3 regions of the Pseudarthrobacter defluvii genome follow, and region 2 is predicted to be linked to each of the others. Evidence: riboswitches for the same ligand, from Rfam matches in the RefSeq annotation. Region 2 holds a riboswitch; each other region holds the start of a gene.
What was found. Region 2 has a riboswitch for cyclic di-AMP ahead of JCQ34_RS19640 (NlpC/P60 family protein). Riboswitches for the same ligand answer to the same signal wherever they lie in the genome.
Positions count from the first base shown of each region.

Region 1 (9,936 bases), on a different replicon from region 2:
AGTGATCCCTCCTCGAGCCGGGTGGCCAGGGCGTCCAGCCGGCGGGGCAGGCGGAAGGCCACGGCGGCGGCGTCGATGGCCTGCCGGGCCACATCCTGCACCACATTGCCGCGCTCGTCCCGCAGCAGCTGAGCTGCGTAGGGTTCCACCGAATCCCACAGGTTGAACCGCTCGTCGAGGGCACTGCACACCCCGGATGTCAGGGACATGGCCCGGATGATCAGCAGGAAGTTTTCCGGCAGCTGGAACGGCAGCGAGCGGACCACGTCGCCGAACTCCACGGCAAAATCGCGGAACTCCCGCGGGTCCACTTCGCGCAGCTCGGCAAAGCCCATGCCGCCGAAGCGGGCAAAAAGCTGTGTCATGGCGCGCTCCAGTCCCGCGCTGTCGGCTGACGGCATCAAAACGCCCACGTCGTTGATGGCCGCCACAAGCCCCTTGCCGTCGCGGGCAGCGGCGGCGATCAGCAGCTTCCGCAGCCCGCTGCGCGTGGAGGCTGTTACCTCGCCCATCATGCCGAAGTCGATGAACGTCAGTTTCCATGCAAGTTCCCCTGCCCCTGGAGGGACGGGCGTCACGAAGATGTTTCCCGGGTGGGGGTCGGCGTGGAAGAAGCCATTGGTGAAGAGCTGGTCGAACATGATGGATGCGAACACCGGCGCTACCTCGGCGGGATCGATGCCGGCGGCACGAAGGGCGCGGACGTCTGTGATCTTGATGGCCGTGACGTCCTCGAGCGTCAACACGCGGCGGGTGGTCCGCTCCCACACCACGCCCGGAACCTCCACGCGGTCATCGCCGGCGAAATCCGCGGCGAATCGCTCTGCGTTGACGGCCTCGTGCAGGTAGTCGATTTCCAGGAGGCTGGTCTGGGCAAATTCCTCCACAAGGGCCGGCATGTCGGCCCTGCGGGACACGAGCCGGATGTGGCTGAGCCAGCCGGCCACCTTGCGGAGCGCGGCGAGGTCGACGTCGACGATGGCTCCAATGCCCGGGCGCTGCACTTTCAGGACCACGGCATCGAGCCCCGTGTCCCCGGCGTCATCGGCATTAAGGCGGGCCCGGTGGGCCTGCCCCAGGGATGCAGCGGCGATGGGCGTTTGGTCCACGGTGGCGAAGACGCCTGCCAGTGGTGTCCCCAGTTCCTGTGCCGCCAGGGCAGAAATGGCCGGGAAGGAGACCGGCGGCACTTCGTCCTGCAGCCCCTCCAGCTCCTTGGTGATCTCCGGTGGAAGGACGTCGAGCCGGGAGGACAGGAACTGGCCCACCTTGATCATGAGGCCGCCGAGTTCCACGGCCAGGTCGTGGAACCGCTGCGCGAAGCGGCCCATCCGGCTGGAGCGGGTGCGCGCGGAGATCCGGCCGAGTCCTATCCGCGGCAGGAACAGTTCGAACCACCACGTGGCGGCGAGGTTCCGGGCGGCGAAGCCCAGGATGCGCCGGTAGCGCCCCCGGTGCTCGCGCGTGGGCAGCGGGTCGGCGGCCTTGTCCTGGACAGTCGACGCCACCCGGGTCAGTCCTGGGCGAGGATGGCGTAAAGCCGGCGCCGGGCCTCGTCCAGCGCCGCCACCGCCTGCTGCACCTGTTCCGGCGAACCGATCCGGGCCACCTGGGCTGCCGCCTGGGCCAGCTCGATCCCGGCCTTGGGGAGGGAAGCAACTCCGGTTCCGGACTGGGTGCCCGCCGGATCCCAGGGCGCAGCACCGTGGTGGGCCGCCACCTCCTCGCGGCCTGCTTCGGTGAGGGAGTAGATCTTCCGGCCGTTGGATTCCTCGGCGCTGATGGTTCCCTCATCGGCCAGCAGCTGCAGGGTGGGATAGACAGAACCAGCGCTGGGCTTCCAGCTGCCGCCGCTGCGCTCCTCGATCTCACGGATGATCTGGTAACCGTGCATGGGCCGCTCAGCGAGCAGGGCCAGGACGGCTGCCCTCACCTCGCCTTTCCCGGCACGGGTTCCAACCCGCTTTTCGAACCTGGACCTCAGCTCTTCGACGGCCTGCCACATCCCGTCGAAATTACCGGGACCGAATCCGCCTGCAGGGTATGACGCACGCATGATGAACTCCTTTGTCAATCGCGAACGATATACAACGATACTCAGCGATACAGGAGGGCACCATAGCTGCCGGTCACGTCCTCCGAAGCGTCAGGATCTGTTCGGCACGGCCGAACGGGCCCTGCCGGTCGTGCAGCACGGTGGACGTGAGGCCGATCCCGTCACGGCCGAACGACACGGCATTGTCCAGCCCCAGCCACTCCCCCTCAGGCCTGCGGTACATGTGGATCTGCAGGTCCAGGTTGGGGAAAGCGTAGCTGTCCTTGCCGGGCGGTACCCGGGCGGCGATGCCGTTGGCGGTGTCAACCAGTCCCATGAGGCGCGCGAAATCCCCGCTGTCTGCGCGGTCGGTGAGCGAATGTTCGGTGCGCAGCCACACTTTCCCCGCCCCTGGCCGGTGCCCTTCGGCCACCCGCATTTCGAGGGACCGGATGTAGCCACCGGGCCAGACGGCGGAGCCGTCATAAGGCTTGCATTCGTCAGGGCCCGGAATGGCGGCGTCCTCGACGGCGGCCACCTCACCGGTGTCGCTGGTCAGCATCCGCCACCCGGTGGCGCGGATCGCTGTGCGGCCGCCGGCCACCAGTTCGGCCTGCACCAGCTCGATGGTCCTGCCGGGCCGCAGCGTGGTGGTGTGGATCCTGAACTCCCCACCCGGGATCAGGCCAAGGATCTCGTAGCTGATCCGCGCCATCCGCATGTCTTCCCGGGGCTGGTGCCGTTCCAGGAGGTCCGCCAGAAGGCCGGATGCCGGTGCCATGTGCTGTTCGTGGACATTCCAGGCTCCCTGGGCGTGGATGGTGGACCGGAACCGGCCCTCTCCCAGGTCCTGGTAGTAAAAGTTGCCCTCGGCGAGTTCGGGCAGGTCTGCAGTCAAGGCTGGCCCCTTACGAAACGTTCAGTGAATTGCCACTAACTCTATCCTTCGCGTGAACGGCGCGCCGGGACGGCCGGCGAAAGGTTGGAGGATGGCGGCGGCAATCCGACTAGAGTAAGGAACTGGTCCTGTCAGCAACCCTCAAAAGAGGTGTTTCATGCGCGTCATCAGCTACAACCTCCGCAAGCACGCTGCCAGCGGCGAACTCCTCGCCCTGGCACGGAACCATGACATCGATGCGCTGTGCCTCCAGGAAGTGGATGCCAGCGACCTTCCGGAAACCCTGGGCCCCCTCCATCTGGCCGATGCCACCAAGGGCAACCGGCTGGGGCTGGCCATTTATTACCGCACAAGCCGTTTTACCGCGCTGGACACCCAGTCCTTCGCGTTGAAGAAGTCCATGCATGACAGGGTGCTGGCCCCGGCCCATGAGCGGCTGATCGGCACCAGGGTGATGGACAACGAAACGCAGCATGAGCTGGTGATCGGCTCCTTCCACGCAGCCCCGCTCACGGCCTCCAATTCGTTGCGGCGCAAGCAGATCCACGCAGCGCACGCCGAACTGCTGAGCATGGGCAGGGGCCTGATGACCCTGATGGTGGGCGACTTCAACTACCCGTTCTTCACCAAGAACCTTGACATGCACATGAAGAACTCCGGCTACGCCCTGTCCCTCAGCAACAGGCGGACCTATACGCGGTACAAGGTGTTCAAGGGCCACTTCGACTTTGCTACGTCACTGGGCCTGGATATCGCCAGCGTGGAAACGCTGCCGCGGGGCAACTCGGACCACCTGCCGATTTTGGTGACAGCCGAGTACGGCCAAGGCTATTAACAGGAAACGACTCCCCCGTTTACCAGGTCTCCCCGGAATCCAGCCGCGCCAGCAGGCCCGGCCAGGCGTCCGCGAAGCCGGGATGCAGTTCCAGGGCGTCCACCTCGGCTACCGGGATCCATAGCAGCGCAATGCTTTCGGGATCGCTGATGACGGGCTCAAAGGATTCCAGCACCCGCACCACCACGGTGGTGTAGGACCAGTAGCCGTGGTCCAGCACTGAGGTGAACAGCACCTCCACGCTCTCCGACGGGACGGCAGCCTCCTCGAAGGCCTCCCGGAGCGCACCGTCCACCGCTTCTTCGCCCTCATGCAGCGCCCCGCCGGGCAGGCCCCAGGTTCCCCCGTTGTGGCTCCAGACGGCCCGGTGCTGCAGGAGCACGCCCTTGGCGGGGTCGTAGGCAAGGACTCCGGCGGCGCCGAACCTGCCCCAGTACCGGCCGCGGTCCCCTTCCACCCAGGCGTCACCCCGATCGCGCGGACCGGTGCGGGGCGGCGGGGTGGAGGACGTGCTGGAGTGCGGAAACTGATCCATGCCCCCAGTCTGACAGGTGGAGCGGCTGGCCGCAGTGCCGCCGCCCCACCCGTCAGGTGCTGTGTGCGCGGTCGACGGCGAAATCGCCGCCGGGATACATGACGGTTTCGTGCCCGTCGTCAAAGCGGACGACATAGGGCGGGCTTCCGCCCTCGCCGCGGACTTCCAGAATCACCCCGTGCCGGTCCGAGGACCCCACCGTCCTACCGTGAACGACGATGCGGTCGCCCTGGGCTGCCTCCATGGCAATCACCTCCCAGCCCCCAGATTACGACTGCCGCGGGCGCGGGAACAGGGCAGAATGGCAGGATGCGGATATGCCGTTGAACCTTGTCCTCATCGCCGACACCCATGTGCCGAAGCGCGCCAAAGACCTTCCCGGGCCAGTATGGCGGGCCGTCGAAAGTGCCGACGTTGTGTTCCACGCGGGTGACTGGGTGGAGGCGGCGCTGCTGGACGAGTTCGAGCGCCGAAGCCGGCGGTTGCTGGGCGTCTATGGCAACAACGACGGCCCGGACCTGCGCCGGCGGCTTCCCGCGACAACCACCACCACGCTGGACGGTGTCCGGTTTGCCATGGTGCACGAGACAGGGCAGGCAAAGGGCCGCGAACAGCGGTGTGAAGCGCTGTATCCGGAAGCCGATGTCCTGGTGTTCGGGCACAGCCACATTCCCTGGGACACGGTGTCACCCAAAGGGCTGCGGCTGCTGAATCCCGGCTCGCCCACGGACCGCCGCCGGCAGCCCTCCTGCACGTTCATGGAAGCCGTGGTCGACGGCGGGCGGTTGGCGGAGGTGAGGCTGGTGGAAGTTCGGCGGGATTGACGTTGCCGGGCCGAAAGGCCGCTTGGCAGGGCGGGGTTTCATTGCCTAGGCTGGGAACCGTAAGCATGCTTAGCTTTTTGGGTTTTGCGATTCCTTGATCGCAGGCTGCTTCAGTTTCCGGGGCGACGAACCAGCCCGAGTCCGCACGAACAGGAGGACCACCATGACTGACCAGTACACCTTCCGTAATCCGGTGACTGCCTACGAAAAGATTTCCCCGCCCAAGCAGCACCAGCCCGAGCCGGGCCTTGATGCCGAACTGGCGCCCAAGGCCGATCTGGGCGAAGAAACGTACCGCGGAACGGGACGGCTGGAAGGCCGCCGCGCCATCGTGACCGGCGCGGACTCAGGCATCGGCGCCGCAACGGCCATTGCCTTTGCCAGGGAAGGCGCCGACGTCGTCCTTTCCTACCTGCCCCAGGAAGAGGAGGACGCCTCCCGCATCGCCGGGATCATCGAGGCCGCAGGCCGTAAGGCTGTCAAGGTGCCGGGCGACCTCAAAGATTCGGCGACGTGCCGGGAACTGGTGGATACCGCGGTTGCCGTGCTGGGCGGGGTGGACATCCTGGTCAACAACGCCGGGAAGCAGGTGGCCCAGGAGGACCTGCAGGACATCACCGACGAGCAGTTCGACCACACCCTAAAGACCAATGTGTACGCCATGTTCTGGGTGACCAAGGCGGCCGTCCCGCACATGCCGGCCGGCTCGACCATCATCAACACCACCTCGATCCAGGCGTACAACCCGTCCCCCACCCTGGTGGACTACGCCACCACCAAGGCCAGCATCAACAACTTCACCAAGGGGCTGGCGCAGCAGCTGGCCCCCAAGGGAATCAGGGTGAACGCCGTGGCCCCGGGACCCATCTGGACCCCCCTGCAAGTCAGCAGCGGCCAGCCCAAGGAGCAGCTGCCGGAATTCGGACAGTCCACTCCCCTGGGCCGGGCAGGACAGCCTGCGGAGCTGGCACCCGCCTATGTCTTCCTGGCCTCACCCGAGTCCAGCTACGTGGTGGGCGAGACGCTGAACGTCAACGGCGGCAGCCCCACGCCCTAGCAGGAACCCCCGGCCCGGCTGACCCGTCAACCTGAGGTCAGTCAGCGGCCTGGCCGGCCAGGATTTCGTCGGTGGCCGGGTCCGGCTCGCCATCGAAGAACTGGGCCAGGACAGTCTTGAACACTGTTTCTCCGGGTGCCGCCCGGAGAAACAGTGTCATGGACGATCGCAGCTTCCTGGCATCGATGCCGCCGAATATGTCTTCGGCGGGCTGGTCGGCGTGGTTGGCCAGGGCCAGGGCGCATTCCAGGAGCCGCGGGCCCAGCACGTCGTGGTCCAGGTAGGCGCGGGCCTCAGCCAGTGAGGAGATGGCGTATTTGCGGGACGTTGCGCTCTGCCCCAAACCGGAAATCTGCGGGAAGACGAACCACATCCAGTGCCCGGATTTCCTCCCGACCTGCAGCTCCCCCAGCGCCTGGTCATAGGTACCGCCGCTGTCTTGCGCGGCAACAAAACGGTCAAGGTCAAAGTGCTCGTTCATGTGGATCTCCCGGTTTAAGGTCAAAGGGTCAAATCGTTGTCGAGGGCGGCTGCCGCCTCCTGAAGCTGCGGGTCGGGGTCGTCCCGCCACCGGGCCAGGACCACACCGGCCCGGTGGCGCTCGCGCTCCCCGAGGCCGGACAGCAGCGGCACCAGGACGTCGGCAAGGAGAGGTTGGGTCAGGTCAGCGGCCTGGGCGGAACGCAGGAAGCCTTCGAGCCGGGTCAGGTCCGAGTGCCGAAGCAGCCGCACCCTTGACTGCAACAGCACCACCGCCGCCAACCGGCGCTCAAACACCGGGCGGGAGCCGGGCCTGGGCTGTCCCCACAGGGCGGAAGCAAGCATCACCGTGGCGTCATGGTCCAGGTCCTTGAATTTACGCAGCGTGTCGCGCACCGTGCCGCGCACCGCTCCGATGGAAGAGCCATAAGAGTCCAGCGCCCAGCCCAGCCGGTTCCCGACGTCGTCCGCCCGATACCAGGCGCCTTCGTTCTGGAGGGTCCGGTCAACGAACTCCACCGCGGCGGACACCACCTCCGTAGGGCCGGTCATCGTCCCCGGCCGGACGAGGCGTGCCGGAGACAAAACGGCGTCCACGGCCGCGCTTCCAGCCTGCCTTCCGCAATGGGTTCACCGCATACTGCGCAGGCGCCGTAGGTCCCCGCGGCCAGGCGGGCCAACGCCGCGTCAATCTGGTCCAGGCCGGCCGAGCTCTGCTTCAGGAGCGCCGAAGCCTGTGAGAGCTCGAAGGCGATCGTGGCCCCTTCGGGATCGTGCTCGTCATCGACGTTGGAGTCCTGCCGGGCCGAATTCGCCGCGTCTATGTCGGCCCGCAGCGCCGGCAGCAGCTCCAGCCGCCGCGCCCGCTCCTCTTCGAGCAGCACGCGGAACCGGTCGAAATCTGGCATGTAATCAGCCTAGCGGTCCGACCGGGAACCGTCGGCATGGAAACGGCCCGTGCCGTGGGGCCAGCAGCATCCCCCTCGCGCCCGTGTCCGCACCGTTACCGGGCTGCACGCCATGGCTATTAGCCGAGCTTAAACCCGGGACGGAGGTAACATCCAAACGTTTGCGGAATTCGAGAGCGGGACCTCGTATGTTATCCAAATGTGACAATGCCGCCGCATGTGGGTTATGGTCTTCAGGTGTCCCTCTCAGTCGGGACATTCCCATCAGTATGCCGAGCCCTGCCGCTGATCATGGGATACAACCGCTCCAGCTGGCAGGGACGGGGGAACCAAGTTTCCGCGGCCACTTGTGGCCTTGGGGTTAAGTCGATAGCGCCTCCGTCCGTTACGGGGATGCTTCCGGCCGGGTATCTCCAGCCCGAACCCGACAGCTCACCCCGCAGGCATGGGAGAGGCGATCAACCGTGTCAAAAAATTCCACCCCTGCCCGTCACCGCGCAACTCCGGCCCGCTCGATTGTTCTCGAGGGCCTCGCCGTGACAGCCAAGTCCCAGGCCCGCTCGCTGGGCCGCCCCGCGCTGGCAGTTGCTGCAGCGTCCGGCATTGCCTTCGGCGTCGGCGCCCCGGCCCACGCCGGTGTCACCGGCCCGGACACCACTGAAAAGACCAACGTGCAGGCCTACTCCGCACCTGCCGCCCCCGTTGCGGCAGCGGCAGCAGGAAGCGTCCACACCGTAGTTTCCGGCGATACCCTCGGTGCCATCGCATCTGCTTACGGCGTTAGCCTGAACGATGTCCTGGCCGCCAACGGCCTGGGCCTGTCCTCGGTTATCTACCCGGGCGACCAGATCCAGATCCCCGGCGCCGGTTACACCGCCGCACCGGCTCCGGCTCCGGCAGCAGCGCCCGTGCAGACTGCAGCCGCCGCTCCGGCCAACACCGGCATGAACATGTCCTACGCCTCGGCCACCCCCGTATCAGCCCCCAGCGGCACGGGCACCGGCGCTGCCATCCTGGCGAACGCCTACAGCCAGCTGGGCGTGCAGCAGGACTGTACTGCCATGGTTGAGAAGGCGCTGCGCTCGGTGGGCAAGTCCGTTGGCGATCTTGCCCCCACCCAGTTCTTCCAGTACGGCACCGTGGTCAGCGCTCCTGCTCCCGGCGACCTGATCATAACCTCCGGCCACGTGGGCGTTTACGCCGGTAACGGCCAGGTTGTCAGCGGCGGCGTGAACGGCTACGACACCCAGGTGCACTCCATCAGCTGGCTGGGCGGCTACTCAGCAGTCCGCGTCGCCTAGTCTTCGCGCAACCGAAGGCGCGCATCCGCGCAGGCATTGAAACAGGAGGGCGGCAGCCGGTACACCGGCTGCCGCCCTCCTGTCGCATCTGCCCTCCGCATCCGCAGCTGTCAGGTCCCGCAGAAGGTCATGTAGCTGCCGAAATCTTCAGGGGCGCCTTCCGCGTAGCGTTCCAGCCCGGACCGCTCGGTGAAGGGATCGCTGACTGCCTCCAGCAGCTGCTGCAAGGGTGCCAGGGTTCCGCCCGTGGCAGCGGCCAGCGCCTCCTCCACAAGGTGGTTCCTGGGGATGTACGCCGGGTTGACGCTGTCCATCAGCTCCGCGTCCGGTTCAAGTGCCTGCCACCGCTCCGCCCAGGAATCGAACGCGGCCAGATCAAGAACCATGCCGCGGACCGGGCGAAGGTCGCCCCGGGCCGCCTTGCCAAGGTTACGGAAGAAGAGGGTGTAGTCCACGGGGCCGTCTTTCAGGATGTCAATGGCGCCGTCCACCAGCGCGGACGTGGTTTCCCCGTCACTGCCCCCGCCGCTGCCAAGGCCGAGCTTGGCATTCATCCCGCTGGTCCACGCCCTGCTGTATTGCCCCCGGAAGCCGCCAAGCACCTCCACCGCCGGGCCAACCGCCTTCTCCTGGTCTTCGTCGATGAGCGGCAGCATCGCCTCGGCGAGCCGGGCAAGGTTCCATTCGGCCAAAACCGGCTGGTTGGCGTAGGCGTAGCGGCCGCTGACGTCGATTGAACTGTAGACGGCGGCGGGATTGAACGCGTCCACGAACGCGCACGGGCCGTAATCGATGGTTTCCCCTGAGATGGTCATGTTGTCTGTATTCATGACCCCGTGCACAAATCCCACCAGCATCCAACGGGCCACCAATTCCGCCTGGGCCGAGACGACAGAGGCGAACAGTTCCAGGTAGGGGTTGTCGGCGTCAGCGGCGTGGGGGTAGTGCCTGCTGATGGCGTGGTCGGCCAGCCGCTTCAGGAGCTCCATGTTTTCCGTGGCACGCGCGTACTGGAAGCTGCCCACGCGCAGGTGGCTGCTTGCCACCCGGGCCAGGACGGCGC
Region 1 covers NZ_CP066362.1:2,236,069-2,246,004, forward strand. Annotated here, with positions in the region: gene JCQ34_RS10285 (ABC1 kinase family protein) at 1-1,508, opposite strand, end outside; gene JCQ34_RS10290 (PadR family transcriptional regulator) at 1,514-2,056, opposite strand; gene JCQ34_RS10295 (thioesterase family protein) at 2,130-2,933, opposite strand; gene JCQ34_RS10300 (endonuclease/exonuclease/phosphatase family protein) at 3,091-3,768, shown strand; gene JCQ34_RS10305 (NUDIX domain-containing protein) at 3,788-4,303, opposite strand; gene JCQ34_RS10310 (DUF1918 domain-containing protein) at 4,356-4,547, opposite strand; gene JCQ34_RS10315 (metallophosphoesterase family protein) at 4,621-5,127, shown strand; gene JCQ34_RS10320 (glucose 1-dehydrogenase) at 5,291-6,184, shown strand; gene JCQ34_RS10325 (DUF1810 domain-containing protein) at 6,222-6,665, opposite strand; gene JCQ34_RS10330 (DNA alkylation repair protein) at 6,686-7,216, opposite strand; gene JCQ34_RS10335 (TraR/DksA family transcriptional regulator) at 7,213-7,572, opposite strand; cyclic di-AMP (ydaO/yuaA leader) riboswitch at 7,863-8,033, shown strand; gene JCQ34_RS10340 (C40 family peptidase) at 8,037-8,873, shown strand; gene JCQ34_RS10345 (protein adenylyltransferase SelO) at 8,984-9,936, opposite strand, start outside.
Region 1: another riboswitch for cyclic di-AMP. It lies ahead of JCQ34_RS10340 (C40 family peptidase); the one in region 2 lies ahead of JCQ34_RS19640 (NlpC/P60 family protein).

Region 2 (9,936 bases):
CTGGGATCCGTGGCCGTCATCGTTGCGGCGATCATCATCGCCCTGACCGGCTGGGTGCAGGCCGATGCCGTGGTGTCCCTGCTCATCGGGGTCCTGATCATCCCCCGCACCCTGAGACTGCTCCGGGACACGGTGAATGTGCTGATGGAAAACGCGCCCGCCGGACTGGATCTGGGCCAGGTCCGGGAGCACATCCTCGCCCTTCCCCACGTCATCGACGTCCACGACCTGCACGCGTCCCTCGTCGGTTCCGGAACCCCGGTACTCTCCGCCCACGTCACCGTCGAAGACGGCTGCATGACGGACGGGCACGCCTCCACCATCCTGGCGGACCTGCAGCGCTGCGTCGCCGAACATTTCGACGTCAGCGTCGAACACTCCACCTTCCAGATTGAAGCAGCAGCCCACCGCGACCAGGAAAGCATTCATCACTGATGTCACAACCAAAAGCCACTTCCACGCCCCCGGCAGACCCTGCCAAACGCGCCAGGACCGTCATCTGGATCCTGCTCGGAGTCATCCTGGCCGCAGGAGCCATCTGGTACGCCGTGTTTACGCTCAACAAACCCGCGCCGGTGGCCGTCCAACCCGTCGCCGAGGCCCAGCTCGTCCGTGAGGACAGCCACCGGGTCACCGCTCCGGCAACCGAGAAGGCCCAGCTGGTAGAGTTTTTGGACTTCGAGTGCGAAGCCTGCAAGGCTGCCGAACCCGTCGTGGCCGAGCTGAAGGCAGAATTCGGTGACCGGATCACGGTCGTCCACCGTTACTTTCCGCTCCCGGCCCACCGGAATTCCGGGCAGGCGGCGCTGGCCGTCGAAGCCGCCGCCCAGCAGGGAAAATACGAACAGATGGCCGCGAAAATGTTCGAGACCCAGCCGCAGTGGGGTGAAAAGCAGGACTCCCAGGCACCCCTGTTCCGCACTTTCGCCGAAGAACTCGGACTGGACCTGACCGCCTACGACGCCGCTGTAGCCAACGAAGCCACCAAAGACCGGATCCGTCAGGACATCGCGGACGGTAAGGCGCTTGGCGTGACCGGGACGCCGACATTCTTCCTCAACGGTGAAAAATTGACGCCGAACACGATGGAGGAATTCCGCCAGAAACTGGCGGACGCCGCCCAGTAGCGGTTTCCCGCCGCCGCCAGCAGATTCCGGAAAGAACCAGCCCCACAGGAAGGACCGGGATGAGAGTTCAGCGCGCGCCGTTCCGGTTGCTGCGGACCGCCGCCCTGGCAGGATCAACCCTGTCGCTGGCCGCGGCGGCGCACGTCTCCGCCGGCGGCCTCCTGCCCCCGGCACCGGTACTGGCGGCCTGCACGTCCCTGCTGGTCCTGGCCATCATCATCCTGACCAGATGGAAGCTGAAGACGCCGGTTCTTGGTATGGTCCTGGCCGGCGGTCAGGGCCTGCTGCACTCAGTGATGTCCGCGTTCCCTCCGACAGCGGCCGTCGGCCCTGCCCTCCCGGCTGTCGCGCCGGGGACACACCACCACCCCCTGATCGGCTCCGGGGCGCTGCTGCCCGCAGGGCAGGACATGCATCCGCATCTGGTGTGGGACCTGGGACCTGCCATGATCACCGCCCACCTCGGCGCGACGGTGCTGACCGCGCTGCTGCTGGCCAAAGGCGAATCAGCCCTCTGGGCGCTGGCAACCTGGCTCCGACCCGTACTTTTCCTCGCGCCGGTCCCCTTCGTTCCGGCCCTGGCAGCGCTGGTTCCGGCCCCGCCCCGGGCCCCGGTTCTGCGCCGGATAATACTCCACACCCATTCCCGGCGCGGGCCGCCCGCTACCGCCTGAAGCCCTTTTCGCAGGCCCGCAGCCACGGCCGCGCCTGCACCCTGCAAGCACGTTTCAGCGGAAACGTCGTGCACCCAAAATCTTTCCCAAAGGAAACCAACCATGAAATCGCGCCCCAGAATTAGTACCCGCCTGCGCCTGGCAGCCGTCGCCGCTCTGCTGCTGCCCGCCGCCGCAGTGGCCTCCCCTGCCGTCGCCCACGATGCCCTGTCCTCCACGGCTCCGGCCCGCGACGCAGTCGTGGCCACCGCGCCCGAAACGGTGTCACTGACCCTCACCGAGCCTCCCACGGATTCAGCGTCCCTGAACCTGAGTGTCATCACCGTCACCGACGGCGCCGGGAACACCGTCAGCGACGGCACTGTAAGCGTCAATGGGGCGACCTTGTCGACCAAAATCGCCCCAGGGACACCGGGCAGCTACAAGGTGCTTTGGCGGGCCGTGTCCTCGGACGGGCACCCCATCGAAGGCAATTACGCCTTCACCGTCCAAGCGCCCGCGACCGCGGCATCATCCCAACCGTCGGTACCCGCAACCCCTTCAGCTGCCGCCTCCTCGCAGGCCCCGCAAAACACCGCCAACGCCATGCCGCCGACGGCCCCGAGGCCCAACGACGATAACGCGCCGCTGGCCGTGGGAATCGCCTTCGGGATCCTGGCAGCGGCGCTGGCCGTGACCTGGTGGGTGCGCCGCAGAAACGCCGGACAGCGCTCCTGACCTACGTCTTTCCGGTGTTCCCGTCGCGCGGGAGCACCGGAAAGAACCCAGGAACGGCCTACGACCGGACAGACGCTCCCGCTTCCCGGGCTTTCCGGCGATTCGCCAGCATCCTCAACAGCGCCGCGGTCAGGGCTGCGACCGCCATGACCGCAACGGACACCGCCCCGGCAGTAAAGAGTCCCTGCGCGAAAACCGGCAACGGGGCAGACGCCTCAGCGGCGACCATGATCGTGATGTAGTACGCCGCCGTAGCGGCCAGCCACAGGCCACCAGCCGCGGCGACAGCCAACGACCAGCGCCAAAACCAGCGTTCACCGGGCCCGTGGGACAACGCAACAGCCAGCAGGACAATTCCCGCGACGGCCAACAGTTGAGCAGGCAGCAAAAATGGTCCGGCAACGAGGCCGATTGGAACGCAGATACCGCCAACCATCAACAAACGCCGGCAACCAAGCGGCATACCCGATGCCCGGGACGGCGCGGCCGGCCGATGAGGACCCTCGGCCATTGTATTTTCAGCGGTCATACGGTTCCTTGAATCATCGTCAGGACTGGCCCGGGGGCGGGACAGCATCCGTGGGGCGCGATGAGGCTCCTCACGACTGTACAGGAATGGATGAATGGACTCGCGCGTCCACCAGGTCCGTGCAGGTCAGCCACTGCGTCAATGCACGTGGCTGGTGCTGGAACATATTGGCGAACCACTCGACAGGGCCCCGGAAGTTTCGTTAGGGTGTGGGCTTGCCGGCTTGCGGCTCACCGGCGGTGGCAAGGTTCGTATCCGCTGCGTCCGGACTGTCCTGCCCTGGCAGACGGACCTGCGCCTGGTAGCGAACCCGGCGGATCCGCCGGGTCATGGACACCATGAGCATCACGACGGCTATGACCATAAACGCGGTCATCAGAAACCCGAGAAATCCCGGTGATACCTGATCGGGACTCAAACCGGGCCTCAGCCCGTCAGTTCCGGGACCGGGAGTAGGCATCGTGCTTAGGGCCTGCAGGCCAGCCGCGACGAAAGCGTTCTGCACTGGGTCATCCTTTTCTTGAAGAATTTCGAAGGCGTTTCTGGACCTGATGTCCGCGGATGACAACCCCTGCAGCGTGAAGCAGCAGTCCCGCGCCTATGACAGCCAGCGATGCAAACGACAGGGCCTCATTTTTGGCGGTCTGGCCAAAAATGTTAATCGCGATTCCCAGCGCAATCAGGGCCATGGCACTGAAAACAACCGCTTTGTACGATGCAGGTGCGGTGGCCCAAAACTCGTTTAGCACCCATCCAGCATATGCGGAAAAGCCATGCCCACCTTTTCACGTGCCGCCACGCAGGGGGTTGGCGCCCGCAGTACGTCTTGCCGTTCTCGCCGGAACTCCTCTGGAGGGTTCAACAGCCACGGGGCCTGTCCGTGGAAACGGGCGAGCCTTCGGCTGTACGGTTGCACCTCAGCACAACAGGCTTCGGCGGGACCTTCCGGCGTCTCCGGTCCCTTGGTGTGAGGGTGCAGAGGTTTTGAGGCGCCGGACCGGAGTAAGAGGCAGGGTACTCGACCCTCGACAGAGGGTCCAGTGTGCGAGGGCATGCTGAAGGCCGGTGATTCATTGCCCCCAAGGCATTGAATCACCGGCCTTCAGTGGTTTTATTTGCCTGCGCGCACGAAGGTCACGGCGCCTTTGGAGGTCATCCAGGTCAGGGGGTGGACCGCTGTTTCGTTCTTGCCGTTCAGGCCGGAGCTGAGGACTTGGCCGTTGCCGACGTAGATTCCTACGTGGCCGGGCTGCATGACCATGTCGCCGGGCTGGGGGTCGGTGACGACGGTGCCGTAGTTCATGAACTGCATCGGGCCGAGGTCGCCGACGGGGATGCCGGCAGCGTTGAGGGCGTTTTCGACCAGCCGTGTGCAGTCCTGGATCATACCGATCTGGGCGTAGGCGGAGGACAGCATGATGGCGTTGATCCCGCCCGCGGCCGGCGCGGGCGCCGGCGCGGCAGGGGTGACGGTGACCTGGGCCTTGGCGGGCGCAGCGGCTGGCTTCACAGTGGCAGCGCCCACGGGGACCGTGGCTTTGGGCGCTTCGGCGGCGACTGGCTTGGGTGCTTCCACGACGGGTGCAGGCGTGGTTTCCACTGCGGGACGCTCGAAGGTGATCTGGATCGTGGCGTCGGCGGTCAGCGGGGTCTGGGCCTGGCCTGCGACTTCGAGGGTGGATGCCGGCTCGGCGTCGCGCTGGGCCGGGGTGTCTGCTGCCTGGGCGGCGGTGATGCCACCGGTCAGGACGAGGCCGGAGGCTGCTGCGAGGACGGCTGCCTGGCGGCCTGCGGTGCCGGCGTTTGCGGCGACGGATTGGGACAGCACGGCGATGGCGCTGGTCTGGACGGAGACCGCGCGGTGGCGGCCGTGAGTTTTGCGCATGGGCATGAAAGGGCCTCTCCCACTGCCTGCGAGGTTAGCTGTCGGATTCGGATGGGAGACACCCGGCCGCGGTGGTGCACGAAAGGCACCAGGCACGGCTTCACCCCAAGGCCTGCTCGAAGCGGGCCAACTCTGGGTTCCCCGTCTCTGCCGGACGAATTTTACGAACGGATCCCTGGCAGCGGCAGAGTTAGGCAAGTCTGCTCGGGAGTGCCGTATTCGGAGAAACCGGCACGGTCAGACCCTATGTCACAAAAGCCCCATTTGTCACATTTGCGTAACGCCCTGACTGTGGTAACAACCTGCTTGGCACCCGGCAGATACGCGGGGGTATTTTCGGGGATGTCGTCAGTGACCTGGTCAGACCCCGCCGGTGCCTGCACTGCCTTCCACAGCCGTTCAATCCCAGCGCCCATCGATCCTTCATTTTCAAGGACCGGAAAAGCATGGAAGCAATGTCATCGATGTTGGTCGCTGCTAATACGGCCGTCGTGGCCAGGATGAGCAAGTCACTTCCAGCGTCAGGAGGCCCGTGTCCGGACTGCAGCTGGTTACGCCTTTTCCTGTTCGCGGGATCCCAGCAGGCTGCCCAGCACGTACAGCCCTACGCCGACGGTGACGAACACGTCGGCGAGGTTGAAGGTGGGAAACCAGCCGCTGTGCAGGTAGTCCACGACGCCGCGCCCGTCCATCCGGTCCACAAGGTTCCCGGCACCGCCGCCAACCACCATCGCCGCACCCGCCCGGGAGAGCGCCGGCATGGCGGGGGCGGTGGACACTGCGTACCAGGCCATGGCCAGGACGATGATGGCGGTCGCGGCAATGACCAGCCACGGGGCGAGGTTAGCCCCGAGGCTGAAAGCGACCCCGGTGTTGTACAGCAGTTTCAGGTTCACCAGGCCCAGATCGACCGTGGCACCGTTGGAGAGCAGTTCCTCGGCCAAGGCCTTGATAACCAGGTCGGCCACCCCGAGCACGGCGGCCGAGACGAGCAGGCCAATTTTTACCCGCCATGCTTTGGCGCCAATTGGTGGTGTCCTTGCCGGATCTGCCGGATCTGCCGGTGACGGGACGCTCACGCGGCAGGTTCCAGTGCCGGCGCGGGTTTGGCCGCCCGGAGTGCTGTCTTGCGGCTGATCCGGCCGGCGCGGACGCCGTTGCCGATCACCACGATTTCGGCGAGTTCGTGGATCAGGACGACCGCAGCCAGTCCCAGGGCGCCGACCAGTGCCAGCGGGATCAGGATTGCGATCAGCAGCAGGGACAGGCCCACGTTCTGCAGCATGATGGACCGGGTCCGGCGGGCGTGGTCCAGGACCTGGGGCAGGTGGTTCAGGTCCTCGCCCATCAGGGCGATGTCGGCGGTTTCAATGGCGACGTCGGTGCCCATGGCGCCCATGGCAATACCGGTGTCGGCGGTGGCCAGGGCCGGGGCGTCGTTGACGCCGTCACCGACCATGGCGGTGGGCTGGCGGGACTTCAGGGTCCGGATGATCTCGGCCTTGTCTTCCGGGCGGAGGTCGGCGTGGACTTCGGTGATGCCTGCGTCCTTGCCCAGGGCCGCGGCGGTGATCGCGTTATCACCGGTGAGCATGGCCGTGGTGTACCCGGAGGCGGTCAGCCGGGCGATGACGTCCCGGGCTTCGGGGCGCAGTTCGTCACGGACTGCCACGGCACCAATGACTTCGCCGGCGGATTCGATCAGGACGGCGGTGGCGCCTGCCGTTTGCATCCGCTCGACATCCCCGGCAAGGGCGCCGGCGTTGATCCAGCCGGGGCGGCCCAGCCGGACGGTCTTGCCTTCGAAGCGGCCTTCCAGGCCGGCGCCGGGGACGGTGTCCACGTCGGTCACGTCGGCCCTGGCCGGGGATGCGGCGAGGATGGCTCGGGCCAGGGGGTGTTCGATGCGGGCCTCCAGCCCGGCTGCGAGGGCAAGAACGTCTTCGCGGGTAGTGGTCCCGGCGGCGGCGACATCGATGACTTCGGGCTTGTTCCGGGTCAGGGTGCCGGTCTTGTCCAGGGCGATGGTGCGGATCTTGCCGAGGGTTTCCAGTGCGCCGCCGCCCTTGATCAGCACGCCGATGCGGCTGGCGGCGCCGACGGAGGCGACAACGGTGACCGGGACGGAGATCGCCAAAGCGCACGGCGATGCGGCCACGAGGACGACCAGGGCGCGTTCGAACCACAGCAGCGGCTCTCCGACGATGAAGCCGAAGGCGATGATCAGGGCCGCGGCGATCAGGATGCCGGGGACGAGCTTGCTGGCGATGTTGTCCGCCAGGCGCTGCCCGGGTCCCTTGCGGGACTGTTCGGCCTCGACGATGTGCACGATGCGGGCCAGGGAGTTGTTCTCCGCGGTGCTGGTGACTTCGACTTCCAGCGGCCCGGTGCCGTTGATGGACCCGGCGTAGACCTCGCTGCCGGGACCGGCCTCCACCGGCACGGATTCACCGGTCAGGGCCGAGGTGTCCAGGGAGGTGCGGCCGGTGATGATCCGGCCGTCGGTGGCCAGCCGTTCGCCCGGGCGGACGACCATCCGGTCCCCCGGAACGAGCTCGGCCGGGTCAACGGTGACCTCCGTTCCGCCGCGAAGGACTGTCGCTTCGGCCGGGACGAGGTCCAGCAGGGCCCGCAAGCCGCGCCGGGTTTTGGCCAGCGAGTATTCCTCCAACCCTTCGGAAATGGAGTAGAGGAAGGCGAGCATCGCCGCTTCCTCGAACTCGCCAAGGGCGACGGCGCCGACGGCGGCGATCGTCATCAGGGTCCCGACGCCGATCCTGCCCTTGACCAGGCGGCGCAGGGTGGAGGGAACAAAGGTCCACGCCGCGACCAGCAGCGCCCCGATTTCCAGGACCAGGCGCAGCCAGTCCGGGCCCCCGGTCAGGGACAGGGCCCAGACGGCCACGAGCAGCACACCCGAGATCGCGGCGGCCCGGATCTCGTTGATCTGCCAGAAGCCGACAGCTTCCTCGGCCTCTTCGGCCGCGGTTTCGGGCTTGTCGTCGCTGCAGCCGCAGGCATCGCTCATCGGGCGTTCTCCTTCGTCAGTTCCACGTTTGTCAGTACGGCGCCGGTGCTTCCGGTGCCGTAGTTCGGGCACAGGCTGACCGCGTTGCCGGTGGTGGCAAGCAGGATCTCGGCCTGGGCAAGCATGTCCATCAACTCGGGGCGCGACAGCGAGTAATGGACGCTGCGGCCCTGCGCGCGGCCCTGGACCAGGCCACAATCGCGCAGACACGCCACATGGGCGGACACGGTGGACTGGGCAAGCCCCAGCTCCCCCGCCAGATCCCCCACCCGGATCTCGCCGGCGGCCATTCGCTTCACGATGTTCAACCGCGTCGGATCGCTTAACGAATGAAACAAAGCCGCTGCGGGTTCAAGCCCACCGCAAGCATCCCCCGAACCAGCCATTTGTATCGTCATGCAGCGATGATATCCGATTAAAACGATGGGAACTCGATATGGGTTTTCTCGTCCTTCGGAACCTGACGGAGGGCTTCGGGCACGCCGTCCGGAGTCCCGAGCGGGGTGAGGTTCAAATATCGAAACATTTGCCGTGACTCCGGTAGGGCGCTGGCGGTAGCGTGAGGCAGCAAAAGACCGCCTGCACTGGGCGGGTAGGGCACATGTCCTCTGGGTTGCCTAAAGCAAGGCGTGGTTTGAAAGGTGTTGACAGTGTGAGTCTTTCCGCCCAAACGCTGGTGCTGGTCGCGTTCCCGGTCGCCGCGGCGGCCCTGGGGTCGGTCATCGCTGTCCTAAAGCCCCCGGGGCCAAAACTCTCCAGTGCGATTCAACACTTCGCGGCGGGCGTGGTCCTGGCAGCATTGGCCGGAGAAGTACTACCGGACCTGCGGGCAGAAGGAAACCTCGGGTTCGCGGCCGCCGGTTTTGCCGCAGGCGCAGCTGTCATGCTGGCGTTAGGCGCCCTGGGCCGAAAAATGGACAGAAAGTCCCCGGCGTCCGGGACACTGCCGACAGGCCTGCTGGCCGCCGTCGGAATCGATCTGCTGCTGGACGGTTTACTCGTGGGGCTGGGGACTGTTCTGGGTGCCAGGGAGGCGCTTATCCTCACCATCGCCCTCACCATCGAAATCCTGTTCCTGGCACTGTCTTTGACAGTAGAGCTCAAGGAAATTGGCATATCCAACGTCCGTGCAGCGGCAACCAGCAGCGGACTTGGACTCCTGACGGCCGTCGGTGCGATAGGCGGTGCTATCTTCCTCGGTGGTGCCGGCGCGCCCCTACTGGCCCTTGTTCTCGCCTTTGGTGCTGCCGCTCTTTTGTATCTCACGGTGGAGGAACTGCTGACTGAAGCGCATGAACAGGAAGAAACGGTGTTTTTGGGTTCCATGTTCTTCCTCGGGTTCCTCGTCATCTACATCCTGGGGGCACTGTAAAGAGCCGCCTCAAAGCCTGCATTCCTTGACGCTTTAGTGAAATCCCCCTCGGGCCATCTCCCCCATCCTTTCACCGACGTCCAGGGAGGATTCACGGTCGAGGACGTAGATGCTTTGACGGAAACAGGGGCTCGGGGAGCCATAAAGGCGCCGCAATCACACCAGCCGTCACACGCAACAGATAGTACTGCGCCATGCCCCGCCTGCTGTTCTGACATCCTGGCGGTTCGGACGGCAGCACCAAGACTGAAAACTGGTGAATGACTCGCGGCGTCAATATCTGAACAAATGATAATCTGTTCAGATGAGTCGTCGATTACGTTCCATTACCGATCCGGATGCCCTGCCCGGATATCGGGACAACGATCGTGCCTCTGCCCGCATTGAGTTTCTTCGGGAGGCACTGCCCCCAGGCGAGGATGTTGAGCGGGTTGCCGCGGTGTTCCGGTTGATGGGAGATCCCGGCCGGGTGCGGATCCTCGCCACGCTGCTGGAGGCCGGGGAGGTATGCGTGCATGACCTCGCCTCGGTGGCCGGGCTCAGCGAATCCTCAGTGAGTCAAGCTCTTCGACTCATGCGCGCGCACCGAGTCGTGGAAACCCGC
Region 2 covers NZ_CP066363.1:6,509-16,444, reverse strand. Annotated here, with positions in the region: gene JCQ34_RS19675 (cation diffusion facilitator family transporter) at 1-435, shown strand, start outside; gene JCQ34_RS19670 (DsbA family protein) at 435-1,127, shown strand; gene JCQ34_RS19665 (hypothetical protein) at 1,187-1,801, shown strand; gene JCQ34_RS19660 (copper resistance CopC family protein) at 1,904-2,518, shown strand; gene JCQ34_RS19655 (hypothetical protein) at 2,577-3,047, opposite strand; gene JCQ34_RS19650 (hypothetical protein) at 3,250-3,423, opposite strand; gene JCQ34_RS19645 (DUF3188 domain-containing protein) at 3,557-3,796, opposite strand; gene JCQ34_RS19640 (NlpC/P60 family protein) at 4,159-4,938, opposite strand; cyclic di-AMP (ydaO/yuaA leader) riboswitch at 4,942-5,139, opposite strand; gene lspA (signal peptidase II) at 5,484-5,960, opposite strand; gene JCQ34_RS19630 (heavy metal translocating P-type ATPase) at 6,008-7,960, opposite strand; gene JCQ34_RS19625 (ArsR/SmtB family transcription factor) at 7,957-8,358, opposite strand; gene JCQ34_RS19620 (ZIP family metal transporter) at 8,613-9,332, shown strand; gene JCQ34_RS19615 (ArsR/SmtB family transcription factor) at 9,637-9,936, shown strand, end outside.

Region 3 (9,936 bases), on a different replicon from region 2:
TTCTGCTACTCCCCGGAGGAAGATGCCTGGATCAAGCTGGACGTGGTGTCGGAGCTGGCCTTCGGCCCCTACCAGCAGTGGCACACGCCGTGGGCGGCGCGGTGCCTGCGCCGCCGGATCCGCCACGGCTCCTACTGGTTGCCGGATGCGGCGGACCAGGCCTGGCTCCTGCTGCTGCACCTGTTCATGGACAAGGGCGACGTGGCGCAGGAGCGGCAGGAGCTGGCCCGCTCGGCTGCCAGGGTGGCGGCCGACGGCGGCAGGATCGCGGAGTCGGTCCGGCGGCGGGTGGGTGCCGGGCTGGCAACGGACATGCTGAACCTGGTCCTGGCCGAACGGTTCGCCGATGCGCCCGCCATCGCTGCCCGGATGAGGGCTTCGTGGAGCGGCGGCGCTTACGCCAGGCTCATCGCCACAGCCAACCGGACGCTGCGGCGGTCCGGCGCCCGGATCCAGGGCCATACCCCCTTGCTGGGCGTCATGGCCCCGGACGGGGCCGGCAAGACAACCCTTCTCAACGGCCTGCACGCGGATGTGCCGTTGCCTACCAAATACGTCTACATGGGCCTGTGGGGGGCCGGCCCCTGGGATAAGGTCCTCAACCGGGTTCCGGGAGGGCGTACGGCCAAGAAGGTCTACCGCCTTGTGCGCGGCGGCGTCCTGGCGAGGTTTTACCGCCGGATGGGCAAGGTGGTGCTGATGGACAGGGTGGCGTATGACGCCCTGCTCGCCGGACCGGGGGGCGGACCGCTGGCAAGCCTGAGCAATGCACTGGCAATGGCCGTGATCCCTGCCCCCGATGTACTCCTGGTGCTGGATGTGCCCGGCGCAGTCATGTTTGCGCGGAAGGGTGAACACAGCCCCGAACTCCTGGAATCGTGGCGGAACGACTACCTCATGCTGGCCGGGCGGCTCCGCGGCAGCAGGGTGGTGGATGCGGCGCAGCCGGCAGAGGCTGTGCAGCGCCTGGCCACCGGCATCATCTGGGACTCGTTCTCTCCTGCCGCCGGCAAGGGATCCCGGCATCGCCCTCCCCAGCCGGCTCCCGCCGTCGGGCCTCCTTTCCAGGCCGGTCCCGCCCCGGAACCCGGCGCCGCTGAGGCTCTGTCCCTGCATCTCTGGCGGCTCCTGGACTGGCGGTTCCTGCTTCCCGTACTGCAGCCCCGCACCCTCGGCTTCGCCGGGAAGGTGACTCCTGAGACAGAGTCCGCGCTGCGGTTGCTGGACCCGGACGCGGTCCGGCTGCCCACGCCGGGAACCCGGCCCGGCGGCAGGACCTGTGACGTGGTGTTGCTGGCCTCGCCCGACGCCGGCGATATGGAAAGCGCAGGATTGGCGCTGGAGCCGGGTGGCTGGATCTGTGTGGAGGCCGGCCGGTCCCTGCTGCAGCGCCCCGGTCCCCGCACCTTGAGGGGCTGGAAACGGACCCTGGAGCGCCACGGCTACCAGGATGTTGCCCTGTACTGGAACGCCCCCAACCGTGAGCGCACCGCAAGGCTGGTTCCGCTGGAGTCCGGCGTGTCCATCAGGGACACCCTGGCCCTGCGGAAGGACGTGCGCTTTGGGGCACTGAAAGCGGCTGCGGTGCGCATGGCCCTTGCGCTGCGCGTCTTCGACCTCCTGGTCCCCGAGGGCACCGTCACCGGGAGGCGGCCGGAAAGGAATGAGCAGCCATGAGCTTCGTGGAGCAGTTCCTGCGGGACCACTACGACGAGTTCGCCCTTGACCGGTACGGCCTGGGGAAGCGCTGGGAGACGCTGCTGCTGACCCCGCGCTTCGCCACCTCCCGGCACGTGGTGGCCCTGGTGTTTCCCTCCCGGGAAAGGGAACCCGCCCTGGTAGTGAAAGTCCCCCGCCAGCCCGGCGACAACAGCGGAGTGCGGCGTGAGGCCGCCATGCTTGATCAACTCTCGGCCGCCGTCGACAGCTCGGGTGGCGGAGTTCCGCGCCTCGTGGGGATCAGGGACGCGGGACCCTTTACGGTCCTCGTCGAAACGGCGTTGACCGGCATGCCCCTCGATCCCCGGACGGTGGCCGCGGACTTGCCGTCCGCCGTCGCCACCGGGACTGAATTTGTCGCTTCACTTCCGTGCACCCACGCTGCCACGGACAACGCGGACTGGTACCAGCGCGCCGTAGCCGCGCCCCTGGCGGCGCTTGAGGACCTTGCAGGGGATGCCCCAACACGTGAACTGGTTGAACATACACACCAACTCCTGGCGCCCCTGCGCCACGCTCAGCTGCCCGCCGTCATCGAACACGGCGACCTGAGCCACCCCAACCTGCTCATCAAGCCCGGCGGCGCCCTGCAGGTGATGGACTGGGAACGGTCCCTCACCGACGGCGTGCCCGGGCATGACCTGGTGTTCTACCTCCAGTACCTGAGCGAGTCCAGCGAACAGGCGTTCGCCAGGGAGGCCCAGCTGGCGGCCTTCGACAAGGCGTTCGGCCAGGGCGGCTGGGCGCTTGACCCGCTGTCCCGCCACCTAAGCATGAGGGGAGTGGACCAGTCGCTCCTTCCCCAGCTGGTCATCGCCACCTGGGCCCGGTCCACCGCTACGCTCGCCGACCGCCTGGCCCAGGAAGCGGAGGCGGATCCCTTACAGGGGAACGGGAAAGTCCGGGCCACCCTCCAGGCCGATAGGGACTTCTGGTTGTGGCGCCACGTGGTGGAAGCGGTTTAAGGGCAACAACTTCCCCGGCCCAGGGGGCACGAATTCAGGCAAGAAACCCTAGGAGGTCCGGCTTTCCGCCGCTCCTGGACTTTCGTGGTTGCGCCTGAACAGACCGAGTATCTCGTCGTGCAGCTCCCGGTAGCCGAACCGCAGCACCGCGTACACCAGCGTTACGCCGGCAACCACCATGACCGCCAGCGTGGGGACGGGTCCTAGCGCATGCCGCGCGAGGTTCAGGAGGCCCACCAGCCCCACCGCGGCGCCGCACACCAGGCCGGGTGCCGCGGCGCGCAGCATGCGGCGCATCCTGGTTCCCATTACTTTGGCGGCCACAGCCTGCATGCCGAACGCGAAGACCACGGCCACCACCATCTGGGCGCAGGCAACACCCACAATGCCCCAGCGGCTGGCAAAGATCAGCGCGGGGAGGAGGACCACCAGGCGGACCACGGAGATCCAAATGGAGAGCCCTGGCCTGCCCATGGCCTTGTAGACGTCATTGGCCCCGGCGCCAAGGGACCGGGCCGCCGCGTACAGGGCAAGGAATACCAGCGGCGTGACTGATTGCTCCCACTGCCGGCCGAACAGGACCGGTACCAGGACGGGGGCCACCACGGCCAGTCCTACGCCCGCCGTAATGCCGTACAGCGCCTGCACCGTGACACTTTTCAGGTACCCGTCCCGCAGCCGCTGCCGGTCCCCGCGGACCTGGGTGTACAGGGGGAACAGGACGGTGGAGAGCACGAAAAAGACGTTCAGGATCAAGGCTTCGGGCAGCCGGAAGGCGAGGGTATAGAGGCCTAAGGCCTGGGCGCCCAGGATGACGCCGATAACCAGGTAGTCGACGTCGAAAATCGCCCTGGCCAGCAAGGTGCTGCCGGCGACGGGGGCGCCGAAGCGGACGTTCTCGCCGATTGCGCTGCGGCTCACCCGCCAAAGCTGCCAGGGCGCCTCGTGGCGGATCAGGAACCAGCAGGTGGCGGCGTAGGCCACGGACCCGGCAGCTGTTCCGACGGCGAGCGACCAGGCGCCGTGGCCGGTGAAGGCCAGGTAGAGGGTCACCGTTCCCATGGTTGCGGCGCGGAGCACCGGAGCCGCCGTCAGCTGCCTGAACTTCAGGTCCCGGCGCATGATGGCCTCCGGGACGGCGCCGCACGCGGTGGCCAGCACTGAAACGCCCAGGACCTGGACCAGCGGGGCCACGCCCTCGAGCCCAACCACGTCCTCCACGGTGTCGGCGGCGAGCACCGCCGCCAAGGCCAGGCCCACACCCAGGGCAACGGAAAGCAGCAGTGCGGAGCGCGCTATGACGGGCGTCCTGGGAAGATAGACCAGCGCCTGCCCCACGCCGGCGTCAGCTATGGTTTCCGCATATGCCATGAGCACCAGTGCCAGGGCAACGAGGCCATATTCCGCAGGCGACAGGAGCCGCGCCAGCACCACCGTGGTGACCAGCACGATCACCCTGCCGGAGGCAAAGGCCATGCCTTGCCACAGGGCGCCCCGGACGCCCTTGCGTTCCAATTCCCCCGGAGCGTACGTCACGGTTGCCTGTTCGGTAGGGAAAGTGCCCCGGCCGGGGAAGACGCAGCAACAGCCGCACGGACCTCCGCCAGGTATTCGCCGGCGACGGTTTCCCAGGTCCGGACTGCGGTTCCTCCGGTGGATCCGTCCTGCGGCGCCCCTTGCCCTGGTCCTTGCGGTGGTTCCTGGGCAGCCCGGGGGAGTCTGAGCTGCTCCACCACCCTGCGGACAAGGGCGTCCATGCTGCCCTCAACGGCCAGCAGCGGATGCGCAGGCAGTTCCCTGGCGGCCACCGGCGTTGCCACCACGGGCAGCCCGGCTGCCAGGGCTTCCAGCACGGAGTTCCGGATACCCACGCCGTGTTCGTCCGGGAAGACCGCCACATCGGCCCCGTGGAATACGTCCAGGATGGAGGGCACGTTGGCCAGGACTTCCACCTGTGGGCCGGCCAGTGCCTGCACGGCCGGTGTGGGCCGGCGCCCCGCGATGACGAAGCGGGCGTCCGGCACCTCCCGCCACACCTGGGGCGCGATTCTTTCAACCAATACAGCGGCGCTGTCCACATTGGGGGCGTAGTTGAGGCTGCCCGCGAAACACACCACGGGTACATCCCGCCTCCTGCGGGGTCCTGTTGCCACTTCCGTTCCGTTGGGGATGCTCCTGACCGGCCTGCCCAGCTTGGCGGCCCACGCGGCAGCGTCCTGCGCCCCGACGGTCAGCAGCCGGGCTCTTGCCGGCAACTGCCGTTCAGCGCGTGCCGCCAACTCTTCACGCAGCCGGTAGGCGGGCCGGAACGTCCGCGCGATGGCGGTGTCCATGCCGGCCCGGATGGACCAGGGGTCCACCGTCTGCAGCACTAGCGGCCCGGTGATGTGGTGGGACAGGAAGAGGGCGTGCGGTCCGTGGATCAGCGTGGCGTCCTGGCCGGCGGACAGGCGGGCGGCGGCAGCGCGGGCGGAGGGTGTGGCGCGCCGCTGTTTTCCCAGGCCGGTGAGGCCGCCCAGGGACCGCACGAAGGCCGAAAGTTCTTCCCGCGGGGCCAGTTCGTACACCGTCTCACACCGGTTCCTGATGGCTGCCGGGACCGGAACGGGACCGGAGAAAGTCAGCAGCGTGACGGCAACATCGGCAGGAAGGTGCAGGATCACCTCGTACGGAATCATGGAGCTGCCATCCCCCAGTTCTGGATCCCGGTTGGGCACGCTTTCCGTCACGTACAGGAGCTTCATTGCAAGAGTGTAATGGATCACATCAAGGGTGGAAGGGTTGCTTTAGGCAACCTTGAGGGAAACCACAGGAAAAGCGAAAGGACGACGGCGGGAGGTCCCGCCGTCGTCCTTCATCACATGGGTGCGTGGCTGGCTACTGCCAGGCCCGCACGTAGTCCACCAGCATCTGGGACTGGGGGCCGTAGGCCGGGTTCGTTGACGAGGCGCCCACGTTCAGCACGATGTACTGCGGGGCGTTTCCGTCATTCGTGGGGTAAGACTTGACCTTGACGCCGTCGAAGTAGACATCCGACGAGTTGGCCATCCGGTGCAGGCCAAAGGTGTGGTATTCATTGGCCCAGTTCCCGCCGACGCCGCCCTGGTTCTGCGAGCCGGAAGTGGAATGGTAATTAACGGTCATCTTCGCCTGGAGCACCTCGGCGATGTCGTTCTCGCCGGTGGCCGGCCAGGACTGCCCCGTGGTCCAGAATGCGGGCCAGTTGAAGAGGCCATTGGCGTTTCCGGGGAACTTGATGCGCGCCTCCACGTAGCCGGTGGTGAACTGGAAGCCCGTGCCTGCGCCGCCCTTCGGGTTGGTCGACACCAACGCGCCGGAAGTGGAGGATGCCAGGCCCAAGGCAAGGTTTCCGTTGGCCACCGAGACGTTGGCGGGACTGGTGGAGACCTTGTTCATGGTTCCGCAGCCGGGGGAGAACCAGCAGCCGGACCACTTGGCGGTGTCCAATCCGGCGCCGTTGAAGTCGTCGGCAAACGCCAGGGTCCAGTTCCCGGGCACCCCGGTGGGCATCGGCGCGCCGCTGCTGGCCAGCTGGGCCGCGGCCGGCGCCAGGGCGATAGGGGCCTCGGGGGCGGCCGGGACGGCCGGTGCCGGCGGCTCTGCCGCGGCAGGAGCCTGGGGGAGGGACGGGCCCTGAGCAGGAGCGGCAGCCGGGGAAGGTGCCGGAGCGGGCGTGGCGGGGGCAGGGGCAACGGCCGGTTCCTTCGTGGGGACATCGCTTACCGGGACACCACTGCCGGTGTCGGAGGCGCTCGCCACCCGCGCCACATCTGTGGGGTTGGTGCTGTGGGCCAGGCCGAGGCCCAGGGAAGCCGCCCCGAGGAGTGCTGCGGCGAGACCGGCAGCGAGGGGCCAGGGCCGCCGCCCGGGGCCTGGTTTGGCCCCGGTGGAAGGATGAAGGGGGGCGTCGGCGGCGGTCTCTTTTTGATAACGGGGCGCTGGGTGGGCGCTGTTTTTGCGGTGTGCGGGCATGGGGAAGTTACCTCTCAACGCCTGCGGAGTTAGCTGTCGGGTTCGGATGAGGCATCCGGCCGCGTGTGCGGCTTCACCCCAGGGCAGGCGCAAGCCAGGCCCGTGAGACTTGGGTCCCCCGCCTCTGCCTGGAACTTGGTGGATCACCGGAAGCGGCAGAGCTGGGCGTCATCCGGGATTGGGGCCGGCTGGGGGCGGCCCCCGCTCGACCGTACACGAATGTGGCCCTAAAATCACAATTAGGTAACGGGACTCACGTCGCGGTTCTGCGGGAAGTGCCCCGACTTGGTGGCATCCGGCCCCTTTTTCCGGTTTTCCACATAGCGTCACCGGGGATGCCTGCTCAGACCGTCACGCGGCTAGCCTCGAGTCAGGCGCAAATCGCCTATCGGGTCCAAATGCACTAAGATAGTGAAGTCTGTGCTGCGCCTGCCTCCGTTCGGGCGGCAAGGCATTGCACGGAATCGCAAATGAACCTCCTGTTACGGAAATGCCGTAACCGCTTAGCCCAAAGGAGGTGGGTTCACATATGCGTCCTTACGAATTGATGGTAATCATCGACCCCGAGGTCGAAGAGCGTACCGTTGAGCCGTCGCTTCAGAAGTTCCTGAACGTCATCACCAACGATGGTGGAACCATCGAAAAGGTTGACATCTGGGGCCGTCGCCGGCTGGCTTACGAGATCAAGAAGAAGTCCGAAGGTATCTACGCCGTGGTGAACTTCACCGCCAAGCCGGAGACCGCCAAGGAACTTGACCGCCAGCTGTCTCTTAACGAGACCATCATGCGCACCAAGATCACCCGCCCCGAAGAGCAGAAGGTTGTTGCTGAGTAATTCAGCCGTCTTCATTCTTTACCCCGCAGGAAACGCACTCTTCACCCAGGATCGAACAAGGAGGCAGTAGATGGCAGGCGAGACCACCATTACGGTCATCGGTAACCTCACCAATGACCCGGAATTGCGGTTCACACCGTCCGGTTCGGCAGTAGCGAACTTCACCATCGCTTCCACCCCCCGCACCTTTGATCGCCAGTCCAACGAGTGGAAGGACGGGGAGACCCTGTTCCTCCGCGCCGCTGTCTGGCGTGAAGCAGCCGAAAACGTTGCCGAGTCCCTGACAAAGGGTATGCGCGTCATCGTGACCGGCAGGCTGAAGAGCCGCTCCTACGAAACAAAAGAAGGCGAAAAGCGCACCGTCATCGAGCTTGAGGTCGACGAAATCGGCCCCAGCCTGCGCTACGCCAACGCCAAGGTCAACCGCACCCAGCGCTCCGGCGGACAGGGTGGCGGCGGCTTCGGCGGCGGCAACAGCGGCGGTGGCTTCGGAGGCGGCAACTCTGGTGGAAACCAGGGCGGCAACTCCGGCGGAGGCTGGGGCGGCGGCAACCAGCAGGCTGCACAGGATGATCCCTGGGCCACACCCGGGGTGTCCAACGCAGGCGGCTGGGGCAACGGCCCCGATTCCGAACCTCCCTTCTAAAACCCAAACAACGGCCCGGCGCCGGGACTGCCAGGGTGCTCAAGGCACCCAAAGCAGCTGCCGCCGTCGGACCACCACCATCCCGTGGATCAATATCCACGGGCTCCCTAGAATAGGAGCTCCACGATGGCTAAGGCTGAACTCCGTAAGCCCAAACCAAAGTCCAACCCCTTGAAGGCCGCTGACATCACTGTCATCGACTACAAGGACGTAGCATTGCTGCGCAAGTTCATCTCCGACCGCGGCAAGATCCGCGCCCGTCGCGTCACTGGCGTTACGGTGCAGGAACAGCGCAAGATCGCCCAGGCAATCAAGAACGCCCGCGAAGTTGCTCTGCTGCCTTACTCCGGCGCTGGCCGCGGCTAAGGAAGGGATTAACTAACATGGCAAAGCTCATTCTGACCCACGAAGTTACCGGTCTCGGTGCTGCTGGCGATGTTGTCGAGGTCAAGGACGGTTACGCACGTAACTACCTGCTGCCCCGCAACTTCGCCCTGACCTGGTCCAAGGGTGGCGAGAAGCAGGTTGAGTCCATCAAGGCTGCCCGCGCTGCCCGCGAGCACGCTTCCCTGGAAGATGCTCAGAAGCAGGCCGCCGCACTGTCCGCCAAGCCGGTCAAGCTGGTCGTCAAGGCCGGCGAGTCCGGCCGCCTGTTCGGCACCGTCAAGCAGGGCGACGTCGCCGACGCTGTTGAGGCCGCTGGCCTTGGCAAGATCGACAAGCGCAAGGTTGAACTGCCGGCCCACATCAAGTCGGTTGGTTCCTACCAGGCCAACGTCCGCCTCCACGCTGACGTTGCTGCTGTGATCGAACTCGACGTGGTGGCAGGAAAGTAATTTCCCACTCCACGTCATGACCCCCGTTGCCGGATTCCGGCGGCGGGGGTCTTTCGTTTTGGCGGTGGTAGCCTGCTCCGGTGAACCCGACACCCCGCAGCCGTCCTTTCCACCAGGTGGATGTATTCGCCAGCCAGCCCTACCGCGGCAACCCGCTCGCCGTCGTCCTTGATGCCCAGGGCCTGGACACCGCGACCATGCAGCACTTCGCCAATTGGACCAACCTTTCGGAGACCACCTTCCTCCTGCCGCCTGAGGATCCCCGCGCTGATTACAGGGTCCGGATCTTCACCGGCTCGGAGGAGTTCCCGTTCGCGGGCCACCCCACGCTGGGCTCGGCCCACACCTGGCTGGAAGCCGGCGGAGTGCCAAAGGCGGACGGCTACGTGGTGCAGGAGTGCGCGGCCGGGCTGGTCAAGGTAAGGCGCGACGCCGGGAGGCTGGCTTTCGCCGCACCACCCCTGACCCGCTTCGGCCCCGTGGAAGCGCCGGTCCGCCGGCAGTTGGCGGCAGCGCTGCGATTGCCATTGGATGATGTCCTTGACGCCGCCTGGCTGGTGAACGGCCCTGAATGGATCGGGGTCCTCCTGGGGTCTGCCGAACGAGTGCTGGCCCTTGAGCCGGACCAGGCAGCCATGGGCAGCCTCAAGGTTGGCGTCATTGGGCCTCATGCACCGGGCGCCGGTACCGACTTTGAGGTCCGCACGTTCCTGCCGGGCGACGCCATGGTGGAGGACCCCGTCACGGGCAGTTTCAACGCCGGAGCCGCACAGTGGCTGATTGGAAGTGGACGTGCGCCGGAGCAGTACCTGGCCGCGCAGGGGACGGTCCTGGGCCGCGCGGGGCGCATCCATATCAGTGCCGCGGACGGGGAAATCTGGGTGGGCGGTGATTCCACCACCTGCATCAACGGGAGCGTGCTGCTCTGAGCGGGGCCCGGTC
Region 3 covers NZ_CP066362.1:4,144,862-4,154,797, reverse strand. Annotated here, with positions in the region: gene JCQ34_RS19330 (hypothetical protein) at 1-1,677, shown strand, start outside; gene JCQ34_RS19325 (aminoglycoside phosphotransferase family protein) at 1,674-2,684, shown strand; gene JCQ34_RS19320 (oligosaccharide flippase family protein) at 2,733-4,220, opposite strand; gene JCQ34_RS19315 (glycosyltransferase) at 4,217-5,428, opposite strand; gene JCQ34_RS19310 (glycoside hydrolase family 16 protein) at 5,562-6,677, opposite strand; cyclic di-AMP (ydaO/yuaA leader) riboswitch at 6,682-6,828, opposite strand; gene rpsF (30S ribosomal protein S6) at 7,207-7,512, shown strand; gene JCQ34_RS19300 (single-stranded DNA-binding protein) at 7,583-8,158, shown strand; gene rpsR (30S ribosomal protein S18) at 8,285-8,524, shown strand; gene rplI (50S ribosomal protein L9) at 8,542-8,994, shown strand; gene JCQ34_RS19285 (PhzF family phenazine biosynthesis protein) at 9,075-9,923, shown strand.
Region 3: another riboswitch for cyclic di-AMP. It lies ahead of JCQ34_RS19310 (glycoside hydrolase family 16 protein); the one in region 2 lies ahead of JCQ34_RS19640 (NlpC/P60 family protein).